One region of the Niveibacterium umoris genome, then DNA from elsewhere that is predicted to be linked to it. Evidence: predicted binding sites of a transcription regulator. Region 1 holds the regulator's gene; the other holds the start of a gene.
The links. Region 1 encodes FliA, which starts transcription of late flagellar genes. Its sites were predicted from a motif close to CTAAAGTTNNNNNNNNNNNNGCCGNTA; they were not measured.
Positions count from the first base shown of each region.

Region 2: the regulator FliA is predicted to act here: its motif matches at 5,055-5,081, upstream of GGR36_RS20220 (GGDEF/EAL domain-containing response regulator).

Region 1 is NZ_JACIET010000001.1:502,485-511,798, forward strand. It holds gene GGR36_RS02150 (sodium-translocating pyrophosphatase) at 1-554, opposite strand, end outside; gene ppa (inorganic diphosphatase) at 825-1,352, shown strand; gene flhB (flagellar biosynthesis protein FlhB) at 1,618-2,769, shown strand; gene flhA (flagellar biosynthesis protein FlhA) at 2,851-4,950, shown strand; gene flhF (flagellar biosynthesis GTPase FlhF) at 5,187-6,815, shown strand; gene GGR36_RS02175 (MinD/ParA family ATP-binding protein) at 6,812-7,597, shown strand; gene GGR36_RS02180 (RNA polymerase sigma factor FliA) at 7,726-8,481, shown strand; gene GGR36_RS02185 (flagellar motor protein) at 8,497-9,237, shown strand.
Region 2 is NZ_JACIET010000003.1:190,245-199,558, forward strand. It holds gene ampD (1,6-anhydro-N-acetylmuramyl-L-alanine amidase AmpD) at 23-622, opposite strand; gene GGR36_RS20200 (sigma-54-dependent transcriptional regulator) at 631-2,013, opposite strand; gene GGR36_RS20205 (sensor histidine kinase) at 2,010-3,554, opposite strand; gene GGR36_RS20210 (PP0621 family protein) at 3,556-3,792, opposite strand; gene GGR36_RS20215 (methionine aminotransferase) at 3,840-4,997, opposite strand; gene GGR36_RS20220 (GGDEF/EAL domain-containing response regulator) at 5,134-7,359, shown strand; gene GGR36_RS20225 (putative bifunctional diguanylate cyclase/phosphodiesterase) at 7,486-8,775, shown strand; gene mtnA (S-methyl-5-thioribose-1-phosphate isomerase) at 8,830-9,314, shown strand, end outside.

The DNA.
Region 1 (9,314 bases):
AAGATGCCGCCGCCCAGACGCGCGAAGATCGAAATCAGCGACGAGCCGAAGGCAAAGCCGAGAAGGGGCTTCAAAGTTGCCGAGTCAGCGACCGTGGCCCCCTTGCTGACGTACCAGAAGAAAAGGCCGACGCCGAGCAGGCCAAGGCCAACCACCAGCATGCCGGTGATCGCGCCGCCGCGGAACGCAACGTTCAGCGCCGGTCCGATGCCTTTGGTGGCCGCTTGCGCGGTGCGCACGTTGGCGCGTACCGACACGTTCATGCCGATGAAGCCACAGGCACCGGACAGCACGGCGCCGATCACGAAGCCAATTGCGGTGGTCAGATCGAGGAAAACGCCGATGAGGACTGCAAGGACCACGCCGACGACGGCGATCGTCCTGTACTGCCTTGCGAGGTAAGCCGCAGCCCCTTGCTGGATGGCGCCCGCAATCTCCTGCATGCGTGCGTTTCCGGGGTCCTGCGAAAGAATCCAGCTGCGAGAAATGAAGCCGTAAAGCACGGCAGCAAGGCCACAGGCCAAGGCGAAATACAGCGCCATGGTCGTCGACATAGGGGCAACTCCTTTGTTTTGGAAGGTTCAACTGCCTGAAGCGACTCTCTTGGCGTCCGTGTCGTTGTTATTTTGCGATCGCGGGCGCCCGGGCATCCTAATGGAGGCTCGTCGCCCATGGCAACGCGGTTCTTGAGGCGTCTGATCCAGCGCAAGTCCGCTACGCGCCTGGGATGCGCATCGAGTACTTGGGTGCAGTGCAGCAAGCCGTAAGCTTCGGGTGATAAAATTCAATCCGCGCGTTCCCAAATCACACAGAGAGAACAGAACATGAGCCTTCACAACGTGACGCCGGGCAGCAAGGCCCCGGGCGAGTTCAACGTCATCATCGAGATCCCGGCCCACGCCGACCCGATCAAGTACGAAGTCGACAAAGAAACCGGCGCCATGTTCGTCGACCGGTTCATGGGTACTTCGATGCACTATCCGTGCAACTATGGCTATATACCCTGCACGATCGCCGGTGATGGTGACCCGGTCGATGTGCTCGTGGTGACGCCGTTTCCGCTCCTGCCCGGCATTGTTGTCCGCTGCCGGGCAATCGGGCTGCTGAAGATGCAGGACGAGGGCGGCGAAGATGCCAAGCTGATCGCAGTGCCGATCAGCAAGACGACCTCGCTGTACGACAAGGTACGCACCCTCGACGATCTGCCGGAACTGCTGCGCAGCCAGATCGTGCACTTCTTCGAGCACTACAAGGATCTTGAGCCGGGCAAGTGGGTCAAGGTGCTGGGCTGGGGCGGGGAAGAAGAGGCGATCGGCGAAATCATGGCCGGCATCGCCAAGGCCAAGGGCTGAAATCTTTTCAAATAGCCCTAAAGTTCATCGCAAGAACGATCGTTAATAGATTCGTGGGGTGGTTCCCACGCATCGACTCTCTCCTTGAAGGCCGTCCGCGAGACGGCCTTTTCTTTGGGCTGACTGCATCCGGTCTGGCGCCTGGCCTTGCCGGACCGCGGCTCGTGCAGGCCCGGCTGCCGGAATAGCGGCAGTTTTCCCCGCCTGATCGCAGGCTCATGCCAGACCCCGCTGCCGATAATCCGCTACACGGAGTCAATGGGTCATGGCAGAAGACAGCGATCTCGAACGAACAGAACCAGCGTCAGGCCGACGGCTGGAACAAGCACGCGAAGAAGGGAACGTTCCCCGATCGCGCGAGCTGGGGAGTCTGCTTGTCCTGATGGCGGGCGTCGCCTCGTTGTGGGTGCTGGGCGGCTGGGTCTACCAGCGCATGTTGCTGGTCACCCGCGCCGGGCTCTCGCTGGAACCCGCCCAGGTCCGGGACCCGGCGGCGATGATCGCGGCGTTGGACTCCCAGTTCACAGACGCGCTGACGACCCTGTTACCGCTCTTTCTGGTGCTGGTTCTTGCCTCGATGGCCGCTCCGGTGGCCGTCGGGGGCTTCAACGTCTCGACCAAGGCCCTTTCATTCCAAGCCTCGCGCCTGAATCCGATCTCTGGTCTGACGCGCCTGTTCTCGCTGCAGGGCTTGTCCGAGCTGGTCAAGGCGCTGCTCAAGGCCGCGCTGCTTGGCTGGATCGGATTTTCGGTCATGAAGTCACGTGGCGAGCAGTCCCTGCACCTGATGCTGATGGCAGTCGAGCCGGGCCTTTCCGAGTTCGCCGAGATGCTGCTGATGGCGACGGTGACGCTGGTTTCCGGCCTGGCGCTGATCGCCCTCTTCGACGTGCCGTTCCAGCTCTGGCAGTACTACAGCAAGCTCAAGATGACCAAGGACGAGCTCAAGCAGGAGTTCAAGCAGCAGGAAGGCGATCCGCAGATCAAGGCCCGCATCCGCCAGCGCCAGCGCGAAATGGCCCGCCGCCGCATGATGCAGGAAGTGCCCAAGGCCGACGTCGTCGTGACCAACCCGACCCACTACGCGGTGGCGATCCGTTACGACGGTGCTTCGATGAAGGCGCCGCGCGTGGTGGCCAAGGGCGCCGATCTTGTCGCGCAGCAGATCCGCGAGATTGCCCGCGCGAACCAGGTGCCGCTGCTGGAGGCGCCACCTTTGGCGCGCGCGCTGTACCGCTACACCGAAATCGGCGACGACGTACCTTCCGCCTTGTACACCGCCGTTGCCGAGGTCATGGCCTGGGTCTTCACGCTGCGCCATGCAACCGCGCACGGTGTGACGCCGCCGCCTGAGCCGACGCATCTGCCGGTGCCACCACGCCTTGACCCGGCGAACGCCGCCGCAGGCCCGAGATGAACCAGCCGGTTTTGCTCGCCTGGCCAGTAATGACTGACGCCGCGCAACGCGCGGCGGCCACTTTGTTGAAGGAGCCGAAGCATGGCTAGCGGAACCAGTACGCTCGATCTGCGAGATATCTTCTCGACCGCCAACATCCGGCAACTCGCGGCGCCTATCCTGATCGTGATGGTGCTGGCGATGATGGTGCTGCCGTTGCCGCCCTTCCTGCTCGATCTCTTGTTCACCTTCAACCTCGCGGTCGCGGTGATGGTGCTGCTGGTCGGCATGTACACCCGCAAGCCGCTCGACTTCTCGGCCTTCCCGACCGTGCTGCTGATGACGACCTTGCTGCGCCTGTCGTTGAACGTGGCATCCACGCGGGTCGTGCTGCTCGAAGGTCACACCGGGCCGGACGCCGCCGGCAAGGTGATCGACGCGTTCGGCCACTTTCTCGTGGGCGGCAACACGGCGGTCGGCATCATCGTGTTCATCATCCTCACCGTGATCAACTTCGTCGTGATCACCAAGGGCGCCGGGCGCATTGCGGAAGTGGGGGCACGCTTCACTTTGGATGCGATGCCCGGCAAGCAGATGGCGATCGACGCCGATCTCAATGCCGGCCTGATCGACGACAAGGAAGCCAAGCGCCGCCGTTCGGAGATTGCCCAGGAAGCCGACTTCTACGGCGCGATGGACGGTGCGTCGAAGTTCGTTCGCGGCGACGCGGTGGCCGGCATCCTGATCATGGTGATCAACGTCTTCGGCGGCCTGATCGTGGGTATCGTCCAGCACGACCTGACGGCCGCCGAGGCGGGCAAGGTCTACACCCTGCTGGCAATTGGCGATGGACTGGTGGCGCAGTTGCCGGCCCTCGTCATTTCGGTGGCAGCCGGTATGGTGGTGTCGCGAGTCGGCGACGAGCAGGACGTGGGGGGGCAGGTCGTCTCGCAGGTCTTCACCAACCCGAAGGTCATGCTGCTCACCGCCGGCATCCTTGGCCTGCTTGGTCTGATCCCGGGCATGCCGAATTTCGTCTTCCTGTTGATGGCCGGTGTCTTTGGCTGGGGGGCATGGAAGCTGAGCCAGAAAGCAATGGCAGACGCCGCGGCGGCAGAATCGTTTGCGGCACCTTCGCCGACCGCTCCGACCGAATCCAATGAAGCGAGCTGGGCCGACGTGACGCCGGTCGATGTGCTCGGCCTGGAAGTCGGTTACCGCCTGATCCCCATGGTCGACAAGGGGCAAGACGGCGAACTGCTGCGGCGGATTCGCGGCTTGCGCAAGAAATTCGCCCAAGATGTCGGCTTCCTCGCCGCGCCGGTGCATATCCGCGACAACCTCGAACTAAGGCCCAATTCCTACCGGATCACGCTCAAGGGCGTCGAGATCGGCACAGGCGATGCCTACCCGGGCATGTTCCTGGCCATCAACCCCGGCCGCGTCAGTGGCCCGCTGCCCGGCAACCAGACGCGCGATCCGGCCTTCGGACTGCCGGCGATCTGGATCGAAGCCGGGCTGCGCGAGCAGGCGCATGCGATGGGCTACACGGTGGTCGACGCAAGCACCGTCGTGGCGACGCACCTGAACCATGTGATCGTCGGCCACTCGGCGGAACTGCTGGGGCGCCATGAAACCCAGGCACTGCTCGACCACATCGCGAAGGATTCGCCCAAGCTGGTCGAAGACCTGGTGCCCAAGCTCATGCCGCTGCATGTGCTGCAGCGCGTGCTGCAGTACCTGCTCGAAGAGGGGGTCAACATCCGCGACATGCGGACCATCATCGAAACGCTGGCCGAGCAGGCCACCCGGACGCAGGATCCGATGGACCTCGCGGCACGCGTGCGCACCGCGCTGGGCCGCGCGATCGTGCAGCAGATGTTCCCGGGTGGCGCGGAACTGCAGGTCATGGCACTCGACCCGACGCTGGAGCGGGTGCTGCTGCAGGCGGTGCAGTCTGGCGGCGGCGAAGGCGTGCTCGAACCCAACCTCGCCGACAACCTGATGCGCGAAGCGGCGGGGGCGTCGCAGCGTCAGGAAGACCTTGGCTTGCCGGCAGTGCTGCTGGTGCCGAACCAGTTGCGCTGGCTGCTCGCGCGCTTCCTGCGGCGCGCGGTGCCGAACCTGCGCGTGCTGGCGAACTCCGAGGTGCCGGAGTCGCGCAATATCCGCGTCACCGCCATCATCGGGGGCAAGAACTGAGCAGCTTTACCTCCACACAGATTGGCGCCTGCGGGCGCCATTTTGTTTTCGGCGGGTGGTGCGGCAGAAATGGCCGGTGTTTACCGGCGTGTTCTGCCGCTTGACGGAGGAGGGGAGGCGGAATAATCCGATCAAAGCAGGAAAGGCCGGATTCGCCAGGGGTGGAACGGCGCTTGCTGACACAGGACATGCAGCCCACGCCCGTCGTCCAGGCTGCGTAGCACCGGAGGCTCACGATGATCAACGTCAAACGCTACTACGGCCGCACCGCGCGCGATGCGCTCCGGCTCGTCAAGGAAGAGCTCGGCAACGATGCCGTGGTGCTTTCGAACCGGGCGGTCGATGGCGGTGTCGAGATCCTCGCCTTGCCGAGTGAAGAGGTCGGCGCGGTGCAGGCAGGCATTCGCGCGCAGACGCGCGCCCAGCCGGCCCCGCCACCGGCGCCCGAGCCGATCCGCGTGCAAGCGCCCGCACCGCGTGCCGTGGCCGCCAAGGCGCCGCCCCCAGCGATCGCGATGCCGCGCGAAGAAGAACACGATTTCCGCGTCAGCCTGAGCACCCGCGTGGCGCACGCCAACAACACTGCGGAGTCGTTCACTCAAGGGCTGGCAGAGGGCGTGCCGCACGCGGTCAGCGATCCGCGCGCGCAGATTCGCCCCTTCATTCCGCCGCGGGTCGACCGCGCTGGCCGGCCAGTGGAGCCGCCGCTGGAGCGCCCGACGCCGCCGGAAGACCCATGGGCGCAACGCGCCGAGTTGCGCGCCGAGGCTGCGGAACCCTATCCCGCGCGCCCGCAGCCGGCACAGCCGCAGGTTTCGCGCCGCGAACGCCAGGCCGAGGAGCGCGCCGCAGAGATCGCTGCTCGCATGGCGGCCGACGCGGCGGAAGCCGAGAAGGTGCGTGCGCTGGAAGCCGCCAATGCGAAGATGGCCGACGAACTCGGTGCGATTCGCGGCATGATCGAACGCCAGCTCGCCGGCTTCGCCTGGGGAGAACTGACCCGCGGTGCACCGGTACGCGCCCAGATCATGGGCGAACTGCTGGAAACCGGCTTTTCGGCGCAGCTCTCGCGTGAATTGACCGAGACGGTACCGGTCGACGTTGCTGCCGACACCGCGCGCACGATGGTGCGCAACCAGATCAGCCGTCGCATGCTGACACTCGAATCCGAAGCAGATCTGATCGAACGTGGCGGGGTGTATGCGCTGGTCGGGCCGACCGGGGTCGGCAAGACCACCACCGCGGCCAAGCTCGCTGCGCGGTGTGTGGTGCGCCACGGCGCGGACCGGCTTGCGCTGATCACGACAGACGGTTACCGGATCGGCGCGCATGAGCAACTGCGCATCTACGGCCGCATCCTCGGCGTGCAGGTGCACACGGTGCGCGACGCGTCCGAACTGCGCCGCACGCTGCAGGATCTGGCCGGCAAGCACATGGTGCTGATCGACACGATCGGCATGAGCCAGCGCGACAAGATGGTCGCCGAACAGGCCGCGATGCTCTCCGGCGCGGGCTGCGTTCGCCGGCTCCTGCTGCTCAACTCGACCAGCCGCGGCGACACGCTTGAAGACGTGGTGCGTGCCTACGAAGGGCCGGACCTGGCCGGCTGCATCCTGACCAAGACCGATGAGGCGGTGTCGCTTGCCCCTGCGCTGGACGTGGTGATCCGGCACGAGCTGCGTGCCTACTACGTGGCCAACGGGCAGCGCGTGCCGGAAGACCTGCACCTGCCCAACCGTGCCTGGCTGACCCACCGTGCCTTGCGCGAACTGACGCCGGACTCGCCATTCCGGCTTACCCCCGAAGATGCCGGGCTGCTCAGTTCCGCCCCGCGCCTTCGTGGCAACGATGGAGCGCACGCATGAAAGCCGGCTTCGAGGATCAGGCCGCGGGTCTGCGCAAGCTGTTGCGCAAGGCGCCGCCGCAGGTGGTTGCGGTCAGCGTGTTCGGTGCCCGTGCGATGCACTGGTTTGCCGGGCAGGCGCTGACGCGGGCGCAGGGCGGCCGGCATGTGGTGGCTTTCGACGAAATGGCGACCAGCGGAAATTTCGCCGATGCACTGGGTGCCGCGGCGCGCTTCGATCTGTTGCAGGCGGTGGAACGCCATGTCGCGCTTGACGCCGTGCGGGTCGATGCCGGGCCGGGCTTGTCGCTGTTCCCTTCGGCGCGGCTTGCGCGTGCGCTCAACGGTGCCGACCGGGTGCTCAGCGATCGCTTCGCCGATACTTGCCGCGCGCTGCAACGAGGCAGCGATCTGTGGCTGATCCATGCGCGGCCCGACGAGGGGCGGGTGCTCTCGCCGCTGGCCAGCGCAGCGCACCGTATGGTGGTGGTGCTCGACGGCTCGCCGCGTGCGACGACCGAAGCCTATGCCTTGATCAAACGGCTCGACGGCGGGCCATGGCCGCAGATCGACCTGGCGCTCGCGCCGGCACGCGATCCGGACGAGGCCGAAGCGTTGCTGGCCAACCTGATCCTGGTCGGCCACCGGCAGACGGGACTCGCGCTGCGCCGGGTAAGCAGCCTCGAAGCCTGCGCGGCCGCTGCGGCGGCAGTGTCGGATTCGGCAGCGGATGGCGTCTTCCTTGAACGCGTGCTGGGTCTGGCCAAGCGGCGCCAGCGCACATCGATGGCGCTGGCCATGTAGCGGCCTGAGATAAAAAATCCTGAAAAAGGGCTCAATTTCCCTCTCAGGCGGCCGATAGTGTGAGTAGCAACGGCAGGGAGGCTTCGCCGAAGCCTCGAACGAGACCGTAGAAGAGAGAGTCACACGAGATGTACACGGCATCGGGAACGCTAGACAAGAACCAGCTCGTCACGCAGTACGTTCCACTTGTGAAACGTATCGCGTACCACCTGATGGCCAAGTTGCCGGCCAGCGTGCAGGTGGAAGACATCATCCAGAACGGCATGCTGGGCCTGCTCGACGCGATCGGGCGCTACGAAGAGGGTCTGGGCGCCCAGTTCGAGACCTACGCGGTCCAGCGGATCCGCGGCGCGATGCTCGACGGCCTGCGCGAGAACGACTGGCTGCCGCGCAGTCTTCGCCGCGAAATGCGTCGCATCGAGACGGCCATCCACCAGCTCGAACAGCGTTTCGGGCGGCAGCCGACCGAGAAGGAACTCTCCGAGGCGTTGGGCATGACCCTGGTCGACTACCAGAAGATGCTGCAGGAAGCGCGCGGATATCAGCTGGTGTATTTCGAGGATTTCAGCGACGAGGAAGAAGAAGACTTCCTTGAGCGCCATGTGGCAGGACACGAAGCCGACCCGCTGGACGTACTTGAGGACAAGACGATGCGCGAATCGCTGGTGAAAGCCATTGACGATCTGCCGGAACGGGAAAAGATGGTCATGGGCCTCTACTACGAAGAGGACCTGAACCTGCGCGAGATCGGTGAAGTGCTTGGCGTATCCGAATCGCGGGTCTGCCAGCTGCACAGCCAGGCAATTGCGCGCCTGCGTTCGCGCATTACCGGCACGGTGCGTGCCCATGCGGCCAGCACGCGCGGGCGCCGCGCATCGGCATAAGCCAGGGAGCCGGGCGTGGACAAGATCTCCATCTTCGGTCTGCTGCTCGGCCTCACTGCCATCGTCGGCGGGCAGGTGCTGGAGGGTGGCCACGTCGGGTCGCTGGTCCAGCCGACTGCATTCATGATCGTGATCGGCGGCACCCTCGGTGCGGTCATGCTGCAGAGCCCATTCACGGTATTCCGTCAGGGCGTGAAGATGGCTGTGTGGATCTTCGTGCCACCGGCGCCGCCGTTTCGCCGCGTGATCGACCAGATCGTTTCCTGGAGCGGCATTGCCCGCAAGGAAGGCTTGCTTGCGCTGGAAGGGCAGGCTGCTGGCATCAAGGATCCATTTGCCGCCAAGGGCCTGCAGTTACTGGTGGACGGCGTCGAGCCGGAGCGCCTGCGCGAAGTGCTTGAAGTGGAAATCGGCGCGTGGGAGCAACAGCTCAAGACCAGCGCCAAGATATGGGAAGCCGCCGGCGGCTACGCGCCGACCATTGGCATCCTCGGTGCGGTGATGGGCCTCATTCATGTGATGGAGAACCTCTCCGACCCCTCCAAGCTGGGTGCCGGCATCGCGGTGGCCTTCGTTGCCACGATCTACGGCGTCGGTTCTGCCAACCTGATCTTCCTCCCGGTCGCCAAGAAACTGCTGGCGCACATCACGCAACTGGTTGCGGTGCGAGAAATGATGATCGACGGCCTCGTCGGCATTGCCCACGGCGACAACCCGCGCATCATCGAGAGCCGGCTGCAGGGGTATATCGCCTGAGGGCGCTGCGTCGGCGTTCGTATCCGGCGGCGCTGCGGCCGATGCAGCGATTACATTCCAGACACGATTTGCAACGA
Region 2 (9,314 bases), on a different contig from region 1:
GAAACGTAACGAAGCTGGCGCGTCAGCGCAGCAGCGTGGCGAGGAGGTGCCAGTCGAAGAACGGGCCGGGATCGGTCTTGCGCCCCGGCGCGATGTCGCTATGGCCGGCGAGGTCGGCTACCGGGTGACGCCCGGCGATGCTACGGATCAGTCCGGCGAGCGCCGGATACTGCAGCGCCTCGAAGGGCTGCGTGTCACTGCCCTCAAGTTCGATGCCGACCGAGAAGTCGTTGCAGCGCTCGCGGCCGTTCCAGCACGAAGCGCCTGCATGCCAGGCGCGCCGGGTCGTCGGGACAAATTGCTCGATCGCGCCGTCGCGGCGGATCAAGAAATGCGCCGAGACACGCAAGTGATGGATGCCCGCGTAATACGGGTGTTCGGCCGGGTCGAGCGTGTTGGTGAACAGTTGTTCAATCCCCTGCCCGCCGAACTGTTCCGGCGGCAGGCTGATGGCATGCACGACGATCAGGCTGACATCGCAATCGGAGGGTCGCTCGTCGAAGTTCGGCGAGCCGATCTGTCGCGCCGTCGGCAACAGGCCGTCGGCATTCACCACAGGATAAGGCGCGAAGACGCCCTCCGTCAGGTCAAGCGAGTCGTCGCCGCGCAGCGTCAGACGCATCGCCGCGCTCAATCCTTCATGCCGAGGCGGTCCATGCGGTAACGCAAGGAACGGAAGGTCACGCCGAGCAGGCGCGCCGCCGCCGTGCGATTGCCGTCGGTTTTGGCAATCGCTTCGTTGATGGCCTGCCTTTCGACGCGGTCGAGATAGTCCTGCAGCGACTCGCGCTCCAGCGCGACGCCTCCGCCGGGCACCGCGGCAACGCCGTCTTCGCCTTCGCGCGGCTCGATGTGCAGATCGTCGGCGGTGATGCACTCGGCGCTGTGCAGCGCGAGCGCACGCTCAAGCACGTTTTCCAGTTCGCGCACGTTGCCGGGGAAGGCGTAGCGCATCAGCGCCGCCATTGCGGCATCCTCGATGCGCGGTGTCGGCAGGCCTGCATCGTTGGCCAGCCGGCGCAACAAGGCCTCGACCAGCGCCGGGATGTCTTCGCGCCGCTCGCGCAAGGCCGGCATGCGCAGTTCGATGACATTGAGGCGATAGAACAGATCCTGGCGGAAGCGCCCCTGATCGACCAGGTCTTTCAGATTGCGATGGGTCGCACTGATGATGCGCAGGTCCACCGCCAGCTCGGATGTGTCGCCGACGCGCCGCACCCGCTTTTCCTGGATCGCACGCAACAGCTTCACCTGCATCGGCAGAGGCAGGTCGCCCACCTCGTCGAGGAACAGCGTGCCGCCGTTGGCGGCCTGAAAGAAGCCATCGCGGTCGGCGTCGGCGCCGGTGAAGGCGCCTTTGCGATAGCCGAAGAACTCGCTTTCCATCAGGTTTTCCGGGATCGCACCGCAGTTCACGGCCACAAAGGGTTTGCTCGCCCGAGCGCCGTGCTCGTGAATCAGGCGCGCCGCCCGCTCCTTGCCGCTACCCGATTCGCCGCTGATGTACACCGGCGCCTGACTGCGCGCCAGGCGTTCGATCATGCCGCGCACTTGCTGCATGGTCGGCGAATCACCGGTCAGCGACGTGGCGCCGATCGGCCGGGACTCCGCGGTGCGCTTGGGCAGATCGAATACCGATTTGACCAGCGCTCGTAGCTGTTCGAGCGACACCGGCTTGGACAGGTAATCGAAAGCGCCGACCTTCAGCGCCGTGACCGCGTTTTCCATGCTGCCGTAGGCGGTGATGACCGCGACCGGCAATTCTGGGTGATGCTGCGCGATTTCCTTCACCAGCGTCAGCCCCTCGCCGTCCGGCAGACGCATGTCGGTGAGGCAGAGCTTGTAGTTGCGCTCGGCGAGCAGTGCGCGCGCCTCCGCCAGCGATCCGGCCGCGTCGGCACCAAGTCCCATGCGCAGCAAGGTCAGCTCAAGCAGTTCGCGAATATCCGCTTCGTCATCGACGATCAGCACTGCCGCGTCCGTGCGGGCTCGCCGCTCACTCGCTCCACTCATGCAATCCCCTTCGCTACCAATCTGAAATGCGCGCCGCTGCGCGAATCGCACAATTCGAGCTGCGCGCCGTTGGCCTGCGCCAGTTCGCGCGCAATGTAGAGCCCCAGCCCGGTGCCGCGCGGATCCGAGGTAAAGAAGGGCTCGAAGATCTGTGCGCGGGCCTCTGGTGGCACACCGGGGCCGTCATCCACCACATCAAGCAGGACTTCACCTTCATCCCCGCTCTGGATCGTGACCTTGACACTTCCGGGCGCCCCCGAAGCGTAGCGGCGAGCATTGCCAATCAGGTTCCACAACACCTGCTGCAAATGAATGCGGTCGAAGCGCAGGGGCAGCGCCATGTCACCCACGAGCATCACGAGCGCCGGGTCGAGCCCCTCGAAAGCCACCTGTTCATCGACGAAGGCGCGCACAAAAGGCAGCAAGGGGATCGTTTCCGGCGTGGCACGATCGCGCCGCCCGAGTTCCAGCACGTCGCGCACCATGCGGTCGATGCGCAGCGTGTTGTCATGAATGATCCGGGTCAGCCGCGACTGCATTTCGGCGCGCTTCTCCTCTGCGAGCAACTCGCTTGCATGGCTGATCGCGGCCAGCGGGTTGCGAATTTCGTGCGCGATGCTTCCAGTCAGCCGGCCGAGCGCCGCCAGCTTGATCTGCTGCGCCTCACGCTCGATGCGCTCAAGGTCTTCGAGGTACACGATGGTGTCGCCCTGGCCACCCAGGCGCAGGGTTCGCACCCGCACGCGGCTGCCTCCGTCGTTCATGCGCACCTGCCCACCGCCCTGCTGCACCGCATCGGCAAGTTCCGGGGAAATCACTTCCAGCGGAATGCCGCTGCCGGGTATGTCGCCGAGCAGCTCGGCCGCTTTCGGGTTGGCCTGCAGCAGCACGCCATCGGGGTCCAGCACCAGAATCCCATCGTGCAGATCAGCGATCACCTGTTCATTCACCTGCACCTGGCGCCGCAACGCGGCGCCGCGCTGGTGCGCAAGCCGTTCGTTGGCCAGCGCGCGCGTAGCCAGCAGGCGTGCGACGGTCGCCACCGCAAAGAAGCCGATGCAGATGAGGCCAACCGCGGTGATGTCGGACGCCGCCTCGGTATCGATCGCCAGCGCGCGCAAGCCCTGCACCACCAGCACCGACACCGACGCGAGCGAGGCATAAAAATAGACCAGGCGCCCCTCGCCCAACAGGCCTCCGGCCGCCACCACCACCATCATCATGTAGGGCAGCCCGCCCTTGTGGCCGCCACCCACGTACATCATCGCGCTCAAGGCGAGGATATCGACCGCGATGTGGGTACTGACCACCCAGTGGAAGGGTGCGCGCGACATGCGCAAGAAATAGAGCAACGCCACTGCGGCGAACAGGTAGCCGCTGACGACCCCGTACCAGGCATCGGCACTGTTGCCGTCGGAAATCAACATGCGGCCGATGAAGGCAAGCCCGCAGGCGACGATGAGCCGGTAGTAGCTGTAATAGCGCAGCGATTCCCAGCGCGATTCGGCCGGTTGCCAGACCTGCGCCGTCGTGGCGGACATTTCAGCCACGCGGCCCGAGGCGCCGGTGTGCCTCGCTGCAGTAGAAATGCCCCCCCTCGCTGACGCCCTCGCTTTCGGGCACATGCAAGCCGCAGTGGGCGCATCCGGCAATACGTTCCGAAGGCGCCGGCGCGCGCGGCGCCGCCCCGGACTGCGCTCGTCCGGATTCACCATTGACGAGGCGCCGCAGCCACCAGATACCGAGCAATCCCAGCAGGAAGAGAAGGATGTACCGCACGTTGAGGCTTCCGATGCAATTGAAGTCCGGGCGAGTCTACCACCCGCTCACAGGCAGACCAGCCGCGCCACGGCAGCGTCCAGTGTCGCGTCCTGTTTGGCGAAGCACAGCCGCACGATGCCGCGGTCGGCCCGATCGTGCGAGAACACCGAAATCGGGATCGCCGCGACACCCGCCTCGCGGGTAAGCCACTCGGCGAAGGCGACATCCGGCAGATCCGAGATCGCGCGATAGTCGACCAGCTGGAAATACGTGGCGGCGCAGGGCAGCAGGCGCAAGCGGCTCGCCGCCAGCCCGCTGCGCAGGCGGTCGCGCTTGGCTTGATAGAAGGCGGCAAGTTCGCGCCAGGTTTCGGCACGCCCTGCCACGCTTGCGAATGCCGCCTGGGCGGGGCTATTCACGGTGAATACATTGAACTGGTGCACCTTGCGGAATTCGGCCATCAGGGCGGCCGGTGCGAACACGTAGCCGACCTTCCAGCCGGTGACGTGATAGGTCTTGCCAAAGCTCGACACGCCGATCGCGCGCTGCGCCAGCGCAGGGTGGCGCGCAACGCTCTCGTGGCGCCGGCCGTCGAAGACCATGTGCTCGTAAACTTCGTCGGCCAGCACGCAGACGCGGCTGCCGTCGAGCAGTGCGGCAAGCGTCTCCATGTCTTCGCGCGGCCAGGCCGAGCCGGTCGGGTTGTGGGGCGTGTTGACGATGACCAGGCGGGTGCGCGGCGTGAGGGCGGCGCGAAACGCCGCCCAGTCCGGGCGCCACTCGGGCGCAAGCAAGGCCACCGGGCGCACCACCCCACCCTGCAGGCGGACGGCCGGACCATACGAATCGTAGGCCGGCTCGAAGACGATGACTTCGTCGCCCGGCGACACCAGCGCGGCAATCGCGGTAAACAGCGCCTGGGTGGCCCCGGCGGTAACGGTGATTTCGCTTTCGGCGTCGTACGCTGCACCATATTCAAGTTGCAGTTTCGTGGCGATCGCCTCGCGCAGTGCCGGCACACCCGCCATCGGCGGATACTGGTTGGCGCCGGCCGCAATCGCCTCGCCGACCGCGGCGGCGAGCGCCGGATCGGGCTGGAAGTCCGGAAAACCCTGCGACAGGTTGATCGCGCCGCACTGCTGCGCCAGGCGCGACATCACGGTGAAAATGGTCGTGCCTACGTCGGGCAAACGACTGTCAATCGGAACTGGCGTATCCAAGATAGGTGTCCTCCCTGCTGGAAACGACAGTCTATTCCGGCGTAAGCTGACAAAGAGGTTCTCAAGTCCGGGCGCGTGCGTCCGTTGACGAGGGAAGAGCGGCTCTGGCGGGGCAGATTGTCCCGACCGCGTGGAGGGAATGGTGGTGACCGATCTAGTGGCGGACGACGAACTGCTCTTTGCTCCGGAGGCGACGGACGAAACAGCCGAGGAAGCCGGCGCCGTCTGGCGCATCCTGATCGTCGATGACGATCACGACGTACATGCCTCGACCGAGCTGGCGCTCAAGGGCACGCCCATCCTCGGGCGGCCCCTCGAATTCCTGCACACCTACAGCGGCGCCGAGACGGTGCAGTTCCTGCGCCGCGAGCAGGACATCGCGGTGATCCTGCTCGACGTGGTGATGGAGAGTGAAAACGCCGGCCTCAAGCTGGTACACATCATCCGTGAAGAACTCGGCCTGACCGAAACGCGCATCGTGTTGCGCACTGGCCAGCCGGGCTATGCGCCGGAAATCCAGGCGATCCGCGACTACGACATCAACGACTACAAGACCAAGTCCGAGCTGACGCACACGCGGCTCTACACCACGCTCACCGTCGCAGTCCGTTCCTACGACCAGATCCGTGCCATCAACGCCAGTCGACGCGGCCTCGACATGATCGTGCGCGCGAGCGGCGAGTTGATGGAGCTACGCGGCATGCAGGGCTTTGCCGCCGGCGTCATCACCCAGCTTGCCGCGCTGCTGCGTCTGCCGCCGGAGGGGCTGATCTGCGCGCAGGAGAACGGCTCCGGGGAAGATGCGATGCAGGTCGTCGCCGCCGGCGGAAAGTTCAGCGGGCTGATCAACCAGTCGGTCGGTGATATCCCGAACAAGGATGTACGCGATCAGCTCAACCGGGCTCTGACGAGCGGTCGCAACCAGTACGAACACCACTCGACGACGCTGATACTGGCGGGGTCCGGGCGGCGCATTGCGGTTTACCTCGAACGCCATCACCCGATCGAGGAAATCGACCGCCACTTGCTCGAGGTCTTCTGCGCGAATCTGGCGGTGGGCTTCGAGAACACGGCGTTGTTCAGCCGCCTCAACAGCCTGGCCTATGTCGATGCGCTGACCGGGCTACCCAATCGGGAGCGATTCAAGGACGAACTCAACGAACGCATGCGAGGCACCCGCAAGTCTGACGCGGCTGTAGCATTGGTGGACATCGATGCCTTCGCCGAAACCAACGATGCGCTGGGCCACCAGTTCGGCGACAAGTTGCTGAAGTCAGTAGCCCTCCGTCTTCGCAACCGACTTCCCAGTGCCTTCATTTCACGTGTGGCCGGCGACACCTTCGGCGTGCTTGGCGACGCCAACCAGGTGACCCCGCCGGTCGTCGCGAGCCTGTTCGAAGAACCCTTCATCGTAGACGGTCAGGAAATCCAGATCTCCGCGACCCAGGGCTATCTGAACCTGCGCGACCACGAGGGCAGTGGAAGCGACGCGCTGAAGAATGCCAACATCGCGCTCAAGCGCGCCAAGTCGAGCCAGCGGGGCGAGCACATCGTCTTCACGCGCGCCATGGAAATCGAGATGAAGGAGCGGGTGCGACTGGTGCAAGGGCTGCGCACTGCGTTCAACGAAGATCGGCTGTTCCTGATGTACCAGCCTCAGGTACGCATCGACGGCGGCCAGCCGGTTGGTGTCGAGGCCCTGATCCGTTGGCGTGCCGACGACGGCCGCTTCGTTCCGCCGGATCGCTTCATCCCGCTGGCCGAGCACTCCGGGTTGATCGTGAGCATCGGCAGCTGGGTGATGCGGCTGGCTTGCTATGAACAGGTCAAGATCGCCGCCGCGGGCTTTACGAACATGCAGGTCGCGGTCAACGTATCGCTCGCGCAATTCCGCCATCCCCTGTTCATCGAGCAGGTGCGCGAAGCCCTGCGCGACACCGGGGCCGAGCCGGGACGCGTGGAACTGGAAATCACCGAGTCCATGGCAATGGAAGATGCTGACTTCGTCGCCGACAAACTCAACGACCTGGCGCAGATCGGCGTCAAGGTCGCCATCGACGACTTCGGAACCGGTTTCTCCTCGCTCTCGTATCTGCAACGTCTGCGGGTCGATCGCCTGAAGATCGACCGCTCCTTCGTGCAAGAGCTGTGCACCAATCAGCGCGGCCGCCAGGTTGCGGAGATGGTGATCCAGCTCGGCCGCAAGCTAGGCCTTGCCGTCATCGCGGAAGGCGTGGAGGAAGTCGACCAAGCCAACATGCTGCTGGAACTGGGCTGCCAGGAAGCGCAGGGCTACCTGTACGGCAGGCCAATGGAGCCCGCAGCGCTCTACGCCTGGCTTGCGGAACGTCGCAACGCCACCTGACAGCCGCTGTGAGCGTCGCTTGCGGGCACTTCCGCGAGCGGCGATCATCTCCGTTTAACGCACCCCGTTATTGCTTGCGACGACTTCAGAGAGTCATCGAAGAGACCTTGCCGCACTATGCACTTGTTGAACAGCCTCAATGATTTGAGCTTCGACGACACCCTCACCGGGCTCCCCAATCGTTTGCGCTTCCTGCTCGAGGTCGATGACCGATTGCGTGGCAGCCGCAACGCGGACGCAACCGTAGCCATGGTCGACATCGATGCCTTCGCTGAAACGAACGACGCACTGGGTCACGAATTCGGTGACAAGCTGCTAAGGGCTGTGGCGCAGCGTCTGCGCGTTCGTTTGCCTGGGGCGTTCATCGCGCGGGTGGCGGGCGACACCTTCGGTCTGCTGGGCGAAAGTTCGCTGGTCGCACCGCGCGTTGTTGCGTGCCTGTTCGAAGAGCCTTACTGCGTAGAGGGGCAGGAGATCCGGATTTCGGCAACTCATGGCTACGTAAATCTTGGGGAGCACGAAGGCAACGGTGCTGATGCACTCAGGAACGCCAGCTTCGCGCTCATACGCGCCAAGTCCACCCAGCGCGGCAACTACAGCATGTTCACGCGGACGATGGACATCGAGATCATGGAGCGGGTGCGCATGTTGCACGGGCTGCGCTCTGCCCTCAACGAAGACCGTCTCTTTCTGATGTACCAGCCGCAGGTACGCATCGACGGCGGCCAACCGGTCGGGGTCGAGGCCCTGATCCGCTGGCGTGCCGATGACGGCCGCTTCGTTCCGCCGGATCGTTTCATCCCGCTGGCCGAACACGCCGGGCTGATCGTGGATATTGGCAGCTGGGTCTTGCGACAGGCCTGTTATGAACAAGCAAAAATCGCAGCAGCTGGTTTCCCGAACATGCGAATGGCGGTGAACGTCTCCGCTGTCCAGTTCCGCCACCCACGGTTCATCGAGCAGGTGCGGGACGCCCTGCATGAAACCGGGGCTACTGCGGGGCAAATCGAGTTGGAGTTCACCCCGACGATGCCAGTGGAAGCACTCAATTTCGTTGAGAACATACGGAATGAACTCGCGGGAATCGGTGTCAAACTTGCGATCGACGGCTTCGGAACCGGATTTTCGTCGATGTCCGCCTTGCAACGCCTGCGCGTCGATCGCCTGAAGCTCGACCGTTCGCTCTTGCCAGCGCAGAGCACCAACCCAAACAACGGTCATCAGATTGTCGAAATGATGATCCAGTTGGGACACAAGTTGGGCGTCGCCGCACTTGCCGTGGGGGTCGAAGAGACCGAACAGGCCAACATGCTGCTGCAACTGGGCTGCCAGGAAGCACAGGGCTACCTGTACGGCAGGCCAATGGAACCCGCAGCGCTCTACGCCTGGCTTGCGGAACGTCGCAACGCCACCTGACAGCCGCTGCGAGCGTCGCTTGCGGGCACTCCCGCGAGCGGCGATCATCGCGGCATGAATCTCGCCCCACTTGTTCCGCACGATGACCACATCGAGGTCATCGACCAGACCCGCCTGCCGTTCGTCCTCGCGACGCTGGCCCTGCGAACACTCGAAGACTGCGCGCAGGGCATCGAAACCATGCAGGTGCGCGGCGCGCCGCTGATCGGCGCCACGGCAGCCTTCGGCGTCGCGCTGGCGATGGCCGGCGACGCCGGCGATGCCGCACTCGAAGCCGCGCTCGCCCGCCTTGCGCGCACCCGCCCGACCGCGGTCAATCTGCACTGGGCATTGGCCCGCATGGCGAGCCGCCTGCGCCCGCTTGCGGCCAGCACCCGTGCGGCCGCCGCGTGGGCCGAAGCCCGGGCCATCCACGACGAGGACATCGCCGCGAATCACGCCCTGGGGGAGCACGGCGCGCGCCTGATCGCCGAACGCGCGGCCACGCTCGGACGCCCGCTGCGCGTCATGACCCATTGCAACGCAGGTGCGCTCGCCAC